2 regions of the Qipengyuania sp. NPDC077410 genome follow, and region 2 is predicted to be linked to the other one. Evidence: predicted binding sites of a transcription regulator. Region 2 holds the regulator's gene; the other holds the start of a gene.
The links. The regulator LexA, encoded in region 2, represses DNA repair genes until DNA is damaged. The targets are predictions, from matches to a motif close to GTTCCNCNCTTGTTCT.
Positions count from the first base shown of each region.

Region 1: the regulator LexA is predicted to act here: its motif matches at 3,395-3,410, upstream of ACIGGE_RS02465 (ribonucleoside-diphosphate reductase subunit alpha).

Region 1 covers NZ_JBITWB010000001.1:494,136-499,070, forward strand. The annotation lists gene ligD (DNA ligase D) at 1-370, opposite strand, end outside; gene ACIGGE_RS02460 (Ku protein) at 374-1,204, opposite strand; gene ACIGGE_RS02465 (ribonucleoside-diphosphate reductase subunit alpha) at 1,322-3,313, opposite strand; gene ACIGGE_RS02470 (hypothetical protein) at 3,583-3,798, opposite strand; gene ACIGGE_RS02475 (alpha/beta fold hydrolase) at 3,868-4,758, opposite strand.
Region 2 covers NZ_JBITWB010000003.1:327,697-332,631, forward strand. The annotation lists gene gltX (glutamate--tRNA ligase) at 1-357, opposite strand, end outside; gene ACIGGE_RS15180 (ComEC/Rec2 family competence protein) at 479-2,569, shown strand; gene lexA (transcriptional repressor LexA) at 2,585-3,274, opposite strand; gene trpC (indole-3-glycerol phosphate synthase TrpC) at 3,583-4,368, opposite strand; gene trpD (anthranilate phosphoribosyltransferase) at 4,370-4,935, opposite strand, start outside.

The sequences.
Region 1 (4,935 bases), on a different contig from region 2:
CGAGATCCTTGGCAGTCTTGCCCGCTACAGGCTGCCATTGCCCCCGGTCCCACAGCATGACGGTTCCGCCGCCATATTCGCCTTTGGGGATCACGCCTTCAAACTCGGCGTAGGACATGGGATGATCTTCGGTCCTGACGGCCAGCCGTTTGATATCGGGGTCTGGCGATGGCCCCTTGGTAACTGCCCAGCTTTTCAAAACGCCATCGACTTCGAGCCGAAGATCCCAGTGAAGCCGTGTCGCGTCGTGCTTTTGAACGATGAAGAGGTTGCCCCCTTTTCCGCCTTTCCGCTGGCCGGCCGGTTCGGGCGTCGCCTTGAAATCGCGCCTGGCATTATATTCCGCCAGCGGATCCGTGCGCGCGGCCATCGATCAGGCCGACTTCTTGCGGCGCGTCGTCTTCTTGGGCTGTTCCTTCCCGACAGACTTCTTGAGGGCCGCCATCAGATCGATCACATTGGAGCCATCGGCGGCTTCGGGCTCGTCGACATCTTCGATGATGGCCTTTTTGCTTTTCGACTTCGCCTTCTTGTCGATCAGCTTGCGGAGCGCCTCCACGTAGTGATCTTCGAATTCGCCTGCATCGAAAGGCGCGCTTTTCTGTTCGATCAGCGTATTGGCGAGGTCGAGCAGTTCCTTCTTCGGCTTCGCATCGCCGATGTCATCGAAGAAGGACTGTCCCTGCCGGACTTCGTTGGCATAGCGGAGCGTTTCGAGAAGCAGACCCTTGCCGCATGGCTTGATGGCGACCAGTTTTTCGCTGCCGCGCACGGATAGCTGACCCAGCGCCACCTTCTTCGATTTTCGCAAGGCTTCACGCAGGACGATGAACGCTTCTTCGGCGAGCTCATCATTCGGGACGACATAATATGGTTTCTCGAAATAGAGCGGGTCGATCTCGCACGCGTCGACGAACTGGACGAGTTCCAGCGTGCGCTTGCTTTCTATCTTGACCGCTTCGATCTCTTCATCGTCCAAGAGGACGTAATTACCCTTGGAAACTTCATAGCCCTTGATGATTTCATCGCGATCGACCGGGCCGATGCCAGGGACGACCTTTTCATAGGAAATACGTTTGCCGCTGGGCTCGTGGATCTGATTGAAGCTGATGCGCGCACCCGATTTGGTGGCGGAATAGATTTCGACCGGTATCGAAACCAGCGCCAGCCTGATCTGTCCCTGCCAATATGCGCGCGCTGCCATCGAAATCTCCTCGAACCCTGAAAGGAGCGCTTGAGCGCGCGAATAGGTTCCGAAGAAGCAGACGGCCCCGCAAGTGCCGAACACTCGCGGGGCCGCAGATTTGGTCAGTCCATCACCTTACTGACAGGCGAGGCATTCCTCGTAATCGGTCTGTTCGCCGCCGGCAGCCAGTTCGTACTTGGCGGCATCGGCCGTGTTGTCGGCTTCCACGCCGCCAGCAAAGCCGGCGCGCTGCACGCTCTTCGACCGCAGGTAATAGAGCGATTTGATGCCCTTTTCCCATGCCTGGAAGTGCAGCATCATCAGGTCCCATTTGTCGACATCGGCGGGGATGAACAGGTTCAGCGATTGCGCCTGATCAATATAGGGTGCGCGATCGGCCGCGAATTCGAGCAGCCAGCGCTGATCGATTTCAAAGCTGGTCTTGAACGCGGCCTTTTCCTCCGCAGTCAGGAAATCGAGGTGCTGGACGCTGCCGCCACGTTCCAGGATCGAGTTCCAGATATTGGTCGAGTTCTTGCTCTTCTTGTCGAGAATCTTTTCCAGATAGGGATTCTTGACGATGAAAGAGCCGGACAACGTCTTGTGCGTATAGATGTTGGCCGGGATCGGTTCGATGCAGGCGCTGGTGCCGCCGCAAATGATGGAAATCGACGCGGTCGGCGCAATCGCCATCTTGCAGCTGAAGCGTTCCATCGCGCCGGTTTCGGCCGCGTCCGGACACGGTCCGCGTTCTTGGGCGAGCACCAGCGAGGCTTCTTCCGCCTTGGCGCTGATGTGTTTGAACATCTTGAGGTTCCAGACCTTCGCCATCGGGCTTTCGAAACCGATGCCCTTGCTCTGCAGGAAAGAGTGGAAGCCCATCACGCCCATGCCGACGCTGCGTTCGCGCATGGCGGAATATTTGGCGCGCGCCATCTCGTCCGGCGCGCGATCAATATAGTCCTGCAGGACGTTGTCGAGGAAGCGCATGACGTCTTCGATGAACTGCTTGTCACCGTTCCACTCGTCCCACTTTTCGAGGTTGAGCGAGGACAGGCAGCACACCGCAGTACGATCGTTGCCGAGATGGTCGATGCCGGTCGGCAGGGTGATTTCGGCGCACAGGTTCGACGTCGAAACCTTGAGGCCCAGTTCGCGGTGATGCTTGGGCATCATCCGGTTCACCGTGTCGGAGAAGACGATATAGGGTTCGCCCGTGGCGAGACGGGTTTCGACCAGCTTCTGGAACAGGCTGCGGGCATCCACGGTCTTGCGGACCGATCCGTCGCGCGGAGATACGAGGTCGAATTCCTCGCCATTGCGCACCGCTTCCATAAAGGCATCGGTTACGAGCACACCGTGATGCAGGTTCAGCGCCTTGCGGTTGAAGTCCCCGCTGGGTTTGCGGATTTCGAGGAATTCCTCGATCTCGGGGTGAGTGACATCGATATAGCAAGCGGCCGAACCGCGGCGCAGGCTACCCTGGCTGATCGCGAGAGTCAGCGAATCCATTACACGCACGAAGGGAATGATGCCGCTGGTCTTGCCGTTGAGGCCGACAGGTTCGCCGATACCGCGAACATTCCCCCAGTACGTGCCGATGCCGCCGCCTTTCGAGGCGAGCCAGACGTTTTCGTTCCATGTGTTGACGATACCGTCGAGGCTGTCTGACACCGAATTGAGATAGCAGCTGATCGGCAGGCCGCGCGTGGTGCCGCCGTTCGACAGCACGGGCGTTGCGGGCATGAACCACAGGTTCGAAATGTAATTGTAGAGCCGCTGCGCATGATCGCCATCGTCGGTGAAATAGTCCGCGACGCGGGCGAACAGATCCTGATATTTCTCACCCGGAAGCAGATAGCGGTCGGTCAGGGTTTCCTTGCCGAATTCGGTCAGCAGCGCATCGCGGCTTTCGTCGATCTGCACGTCGAAACGGCGATCGAGAACCTTCTTGCTGTCTTCCTTGGTCGCCTGCGCAGCAACGGCCGCAACCGCGCCGGCAAGAGCTTCGCCCGCGGCTTCCTGAACCAGCTGTTCGCTACCGTTGTCGGACTTGTCCATGGCGACCGCCTTCTTCTTGGTGGTGGGCTCGTCGACAGTGTCGTGCGTATCCAGATCCAGTGCCATCGCCGTGTCGTTCCCGCTCTTGAAATCCATCGTCTGCCCCGCCGTTTGAGTGTACCGCCCGCCCATGACCGGGCTGCGCATGTTCCGCTTGTGTTCGAGTCGGCGGGACTGTCTTCCCACCTAGCAATTTTGTGCGGTTCGAGGGTAAAAACTTATCCCGCTTTTCCCCACAGCCCCGGCGTGAAAGCGGCTTCTCCCTATATGGGGAGCAAACCGCCGATAGCTAGGTCTTGTGGGTACCCCCGGTATCCCGACTACTAGATACTGAATCAGACGGGACTCGTGTGCAAGACCGTAAATGAACTTTTAAGAAGGTCGGCAGCCTGTTGGCGAAGTGCTTTATCCAGGTGCAACGCCGCGACGCGTGGATCAAGCTGGACTTGCCGAACACGCAAGCCCGAAAATGAATCCGGGAAAAAAATTTTGCGGGCAAAAATCATCGTGCCGGGTTGAGAATCATTCGAATCCCGGCGCGCAATTTTCAACCCAACGCTGTCCCGCTCGCTGCGAGGTTCCTTAGGACCATTACCTGCGCCAGCTTGTGAGGAAGTGGGTCAGCCTGTCGCAGATTTGGCGTGGCCGGCGATGGCATCGGCCACCTCATCGACCAGTTCCAGAGGCAGGTCATGGCCCCATCCGCGAATGGTCTTCAGCGTCGCGCCTGGAATGCATGCGGCGGTGTCCCTGCCGCCTTCGCACGACACAAGCGGATCGTCTTCGCCATGCAGCACGAGGGTGGGCACGGCAATATCCCTCAGCATAGGCCGCCGGTCCCCATCCGCCACGATGGCCGAGAGATGGCGCGTGGGCCCTTCAGGGTAGAAGCTGCGGCGAATGCTGGCGCGCGTGCGATCGCGCAGGCGGTCTTCCGCCGTCGGGTAGCCGGGCGATCCGATGGTTCGCGCCAGCATCACCCCGTGATCGACGAGCACGTCTTCGTCCGTACTGTCGGGACGGGTCACCAGCGCCTTCATCGCCTCCGGCCTGGCGGGCGGCAGTTTGGGATTGCCGCTGGTCGAAAATACGGATGTCAGCGAAAGACACCTGTCCGCATGGCGATGCACAAGATGCTGCGCGATCATTCCACCCATGCTCGCGCCGACGATATGCGCCTTGTCGATTCCGAGCGCGTCCAGCAGACCGGCGCCATCGTCAGCCATGTCGGCCAAAGTATAGGGAACCTTGGGCGTGAGGCCGATCTTGGACATCAAGGTCAGCTTGATCAGGCCGGGTGCCTTTACCCCATCGAATTTCTGACTGAGGCCGATGTCGCGATTGTCATATCGGATTACCCGGAAGCCGTGACTGGCGAGTCTTTCGACCAGTTCGTCGGGCCACAGGGTAAGCTGCGCGCCGAACCCCATGATCAGCAGCATCGCTGGATCGGCGGGATTGCCGGTTTCCTCGTAGTGGATTTCGATCCCGTTCGCTGTCGCCTTCGGCACATGCCTCTCCCGTGGTTCACAGAATCGCAGGTTCAACCGAAAAGCAACGCGTTGTCCATGGGAAGTGTGCGACATAAGAATAATGAGCGCATGCCATAAGCCGCATGATACGGCGCTTGGGTCACGGTAGAATGACACCTTTATTTCGCTTATGTCGCCTTCCTACAATACAACGCG
Region 2 (4,935 bases):
GGCTCGCATTTGCTCCAGCTCTTCGGGAGTGGCGAAGCACTTATAGGCGTGGCCGGCTTCCAGCAGTTTGTGGGCAACTTCGGCATGGCGTTCGGCCCGATCGGACTGGAATACGGGGGCATCGTCGAAGTTGAGACCAAGCCAGTCCAGGCCTTCGATAATCTTGTCGATAGCGTCTTGGGTGCTGCGTTTCTGGTCGGTATCCTCGATCCGCAGAAGCGTGCGGCCGCCGTGATGGCGCGCATAGAGCCAGTTGAACAGTGCCGTCCGCGCACCTCCGATATGCAAATAACCGGTAGGAGAGGGAGCGAAGCGGGTGACGACCGGAGAAACCTTGCGGTCACTATCGCTTGCCATTTTCTCTCATTTCCTTTCAAACACTTGCATGGCGAGGCAGGGGACGCCTTCAATACCTATGGGGGATGCGGGCGATACGGCCCGCGAGACAGTGCCGCGCACTTGGCGTACGCACGGTGTCTTGTCCAGTTCCGCGCGCAAGTTTGAAGCGTTTCTGGAGGCCGCCGAGTTCGACCGCGGGCCCTGGCTTACCGTTGCGTTCGGGTGCGGAATCGGACTGTGGTTCTATCTTGCCGCTCCGTGGCAGTGGGTTGCGATGATTTCAGCATTCTTGGGAATGGCTGTTCTCTCGTGGGCGGGTTGGCGCCATCATCCCGGTCGCGCATTCACTCTTGCCGCAGTTATTTCATTGGCTCTGGCGATTTCTGCAGGCGTGTCGGTCGTGTGGGCCCGATCGGCGATGGTGGGCGCAGAACCAATTGCCTATCCACGTTTCGAGCGGATCGATGGGCGGGTCCTGAGCCGGGAAGAGCAGCCCGCAGAAGACAGGGTTAGGTTGGTCCTGGCCGCGCGCGACGGCGAGACGGGAAAAGCGCACGCATATCGGGTCAATGTGCCGCTGTCTGCGGACAACCCGGAATTGCGAGAAGGTGCCAGGGTCAGGCTGTCGGCACGTCTCATGCCTCCGTCGCCGCCGATCGTTCCCGGTGCGTACAACTTCGCCAGACGAGCCTGGTTCGATGGGCTAGCCGCAACTGGATCGGCTGTCGGCGATGTAGAGATCGTCGAGCCGCCTGGCGCTCCCCGACTGTCCATAGCATCCGCTCAACGACAGCTCTCGCGACACGTTCGCGCCAATCTCGAAGGAACGTCCGGTGCCATCGCAGCCACCCTGGCGAGCGGGGACCGCGGAGCGATTCCCGAAGCAGACGAGGAGGCGATGCGAGATTCCGGGCTGACCCATTTGCTGTCTATCAGCGGCCTTCACGTGAGCGCGATCATAGCTGCGACCTATTTCCTGGTTCTGAAGCTGCTCGCGTTCTGGCCTTGGCTGACGCTGCGCATCCGGCTGCCGCTGGTGGCCGCCGGGGCATCGGCTATCGCTGGTATTGGCTATACACTGCTTACCGGCGCCGAAGTGCCGACCGTGCGTAGCTGTATCGGAGCTCTGCTCGTACTCGTCGCTTTGGCTGTAGGACGAGAACCACTGTCCATGCGGATGATCGCCATCGCGGCGGGAGTCGTGCTCGCGTTGTGGCCGGAATCGCTCGTCGGGCCGAGTTTCCAGATGAGTTTTGCGGCAGTCATCGCCATCGTATCGCTCCACAATGTGCGTGCGGTACGGGACTTTCTCGCACCGCGACAGGAGAGCTGGCTGCGTCGCATGTCGAGACGGGCGGCAATGCTGTTCCTGACCGGACTGGTCATTGAGCTGGCCTTGATGCCAATCGTCTTATTCCATTTCCATCGCGCCGGTGTTTATGGAGCGGCGGCCAATCTGATCGCCATTCCGCTGGTCACATTCATATCGATGCCGCTGGTGGCGCTTGCTTTGGCGCTCGATCTGATCGGAGCGGGCGCGCCGGCGTGGTGGCTGGTGGGCAAGTCGCTCGACCTGCTGCTGGCCATTGCCCATTTCTTCGCCGAGCAGCCGGGGTCGGTCAAACTTGCGCCGCGTATCGGCATGGGAGCGATAGGGTTATACGTGGGCGGGGCGCTCTGGCTGGCGTTATGGCACGGCAGGGCGCGCCTGCTGGGTTTTGGGCCAATTATCGCCTCTGCCGTGCTGATGATCACCGCCCCGATACCCGATATCCTCATTACGCGTGACGGACGCGACATAGGCGTTGCCAACGAGGCCGAGCGGTTGCTGGTTCTGCACGATCGTGAGAGCGGATATGCTCAGGACAATCTGCTCGAACTGGCCGGTACGGATCAGAGCCCTATCGAGATTGCCGACTGGCTGCGCAGCCGGTGCAGCGACCAGTTTTGCGTCTTCGCTTTAGAGCGGGGTGGGCGACCCTGGTCCGTCCTCGTCGCGCGCAATAGAGATCTCGTGGAAGAGCGGGCGCTGGCCGCGGCTTGCATGCGGGCCGACATCGTCATTGCCGACCGTTATCTACCGTACAGTTGTCAGCCGCGCTGGCTCAAAGCGGACAGAAGGTTTCTCGACCGGGAAGGGGGCGCTTCGATCTATCTGGCAGACCAAAAGATCGATACGGTCGCCCAGGATCAGGGCGAGCATGGATGGTGGCGCGCGCCGCGTGAGTAGGCGCGCGCCAGCAAATCAGTGGTAGCGGCGGAGCAGGCCCGCCAGTTTTCCCTGAACCTGAACCCGGTGGGGTTCATAAACTTGCGCTTCGTATGCACCATTGGCCGGATCGAGCACGACGCGGCCTGCATCCTTGCGAAGATATTTCAGAGTCGCTTCTTCGTTGTCGACAAGTGCCACGACGATCTCGCCATCGCGGGCCGTGTCCGTGCGTTTTACCAGAGCGAAGTCGCCATCGAAGATCCCGGCTTCGATCATGGAATCTCCGGAAACCTCCAAAGCATAATGTTCGCCCGGACCGAGCAGCGCGGCCGGCACGGGCATGCTGGACTGACCTTCGATCGCTTCGATCGGGGCGCCGGCGGCAATCCGCCCATGAAGCGGAACATTGATGATGTCGTTTGCCGGTTCGGGCGCCACCGCCTTTGCCGGGATCGCAGCCGATACGGCGTCGTTAGCCGCCACCGGAGCGGGCGACCCCATCACGGCATTTTCAGGAAGCTTGACCACCTCCAGCGCACGCGCCCGATTGGGAAGGCGCCGGATGAAGCCGCGTTCTTCGAGTGCCGAGATCAGGCGGTGTACGCCCGACTTGCTCTTCAGATCGAGCGCTTCCTTCATTTCTTCGAAGCTGGGGGAAATGCCGGTGTCTTCCAGACGCTGCTGGATGAACCGGATCAATTCGTGCTGCTTGGCGGTCAGCATTGTGCGAACTCCGTATCGCGTGTTCACAAAAGGCGTGAACGAATGCGGAACAATTAAGCAACCAAAATAACAAAGTCAAGCAATTCAGCCGTTCCTTGCGGAACAACCGTTCATGGTTCGATCCGGATCAGGGCGCTGAGAAACCGCTGTCGTTAAGCTTTTCGGTCGCGCAGGGGAGACATGGACCACATGGACCACTGTACAAGGGGATAAAAAGTCACCCCGCACCGAGGCCGAAATCGCGCCAGAACGCAGCGGGTTTGGTCTGGAGCTGATACCTTTAACCGGTCAGCAGCGTGTAGGACAGATCAGTTCCCGAGCAGCATGCGAGTTGCCGCTTCGACATCGCGTTGGCGCATCAGGCTTTCGCCGACTAGGAAGCTGTTCACCCCGGCGTGTGACAAGCGCTGGCAGTCTTCGAATAGAGAAATGCCGCTTTCGCCGACCAGAAGCGAACCCTCCGGTGCCAGAGGCGCCAAGGCTTCGGTCGTGGCGAGATCGGTCGAGAAGGTCCGCAGGTCCCGGTTGTTCACGCCAATGAGGCGCGACTGTAGCAATGCTGCACGTTCCATCTCTGCGTGATCATGGACTTCTACCAATACGTCCATGCCATATTCCACCGCGGCCCGTTCGATCTCCACCATCGCACCATCATCGAGTGCGGCGACTATGATCAGGATCGCATCAGCGCCGAGTGCGCGCGCTTCGGCCACCTGCCAGGTATCGACCATGAAATCCTTGCGCAGGACGGGCAATTCGCAGGCCGATCGCGCTTCGACCAGATAATCTTCGTGACCCTGAAAATACGGGGCGTCGGTGAGAACCGAAAGGCACGCAGCGCCCCCTGCAGCATAGGCGCGGGCATGGGCAGCGGGATGGAAATCTTCCCGGATCAAGCCCTTCGAGGGTGAAGCCTTCTTGATTTCGGCGATGAGGCCGAAGCCGGACCGTTCCGCACGTTCGAGCGCAGAGCGGAAACCACGCGGGGCGGTCTGTTCGCGAGCGGAAGCGTCGAGATCGGCCAGCGACCGCATGCGCTTGCGTGCGGCCACTTCTTCTCTTTTGGTGGCGCAGATTTGTTCTAGCTTGTTCATATCAGGCGGCCATTGCGATCCAGCTTTCGAGCAAGGTCCTGGCTTTGCCGGAATCCAGTGCTTCGGCGGCGACTTCGGCGCCTTCCGTCCAGTCGTCCGTACGGTCGGCTACGATCAGAGTGGCCGCGGCGTTGAAAAGTACCGCGTCGCGATAAGGTCCGGGTGTGCCCGCAAGCAGGGCTTCCAGCGCGCGGGCATTGTGACGGGGATCGCCACCGCGAATAGCCTCGACCGGGGCGTGGGGCAGATTGGCATGTACCGCCAGCACCCGGCGCATCTCGAAATCGTTGCCCTGAACGTCTGCCAGTTCGTTGCCGCCGGCAAGGCTCAGTTCGTCCAGCCCTTCGTCTCCCGAGGCGATGAAGGTGCGTTCGGTGCCCAGCTTTGCCTTGGCTGCGGCATAGATGGGGACATAGGCCGGGCGCGCGATACCGATAAGCTGCCGCTTCACGCCGGCCGGGTTCGAAAGCGGACCCATCAGATTGAAGATCGTACGAACGCCAAGCTTCTGGCGAATGGGCTGGATCCGACCCATGGCCGGGTGATGGTTCTTGGCGAAAAGGAAGC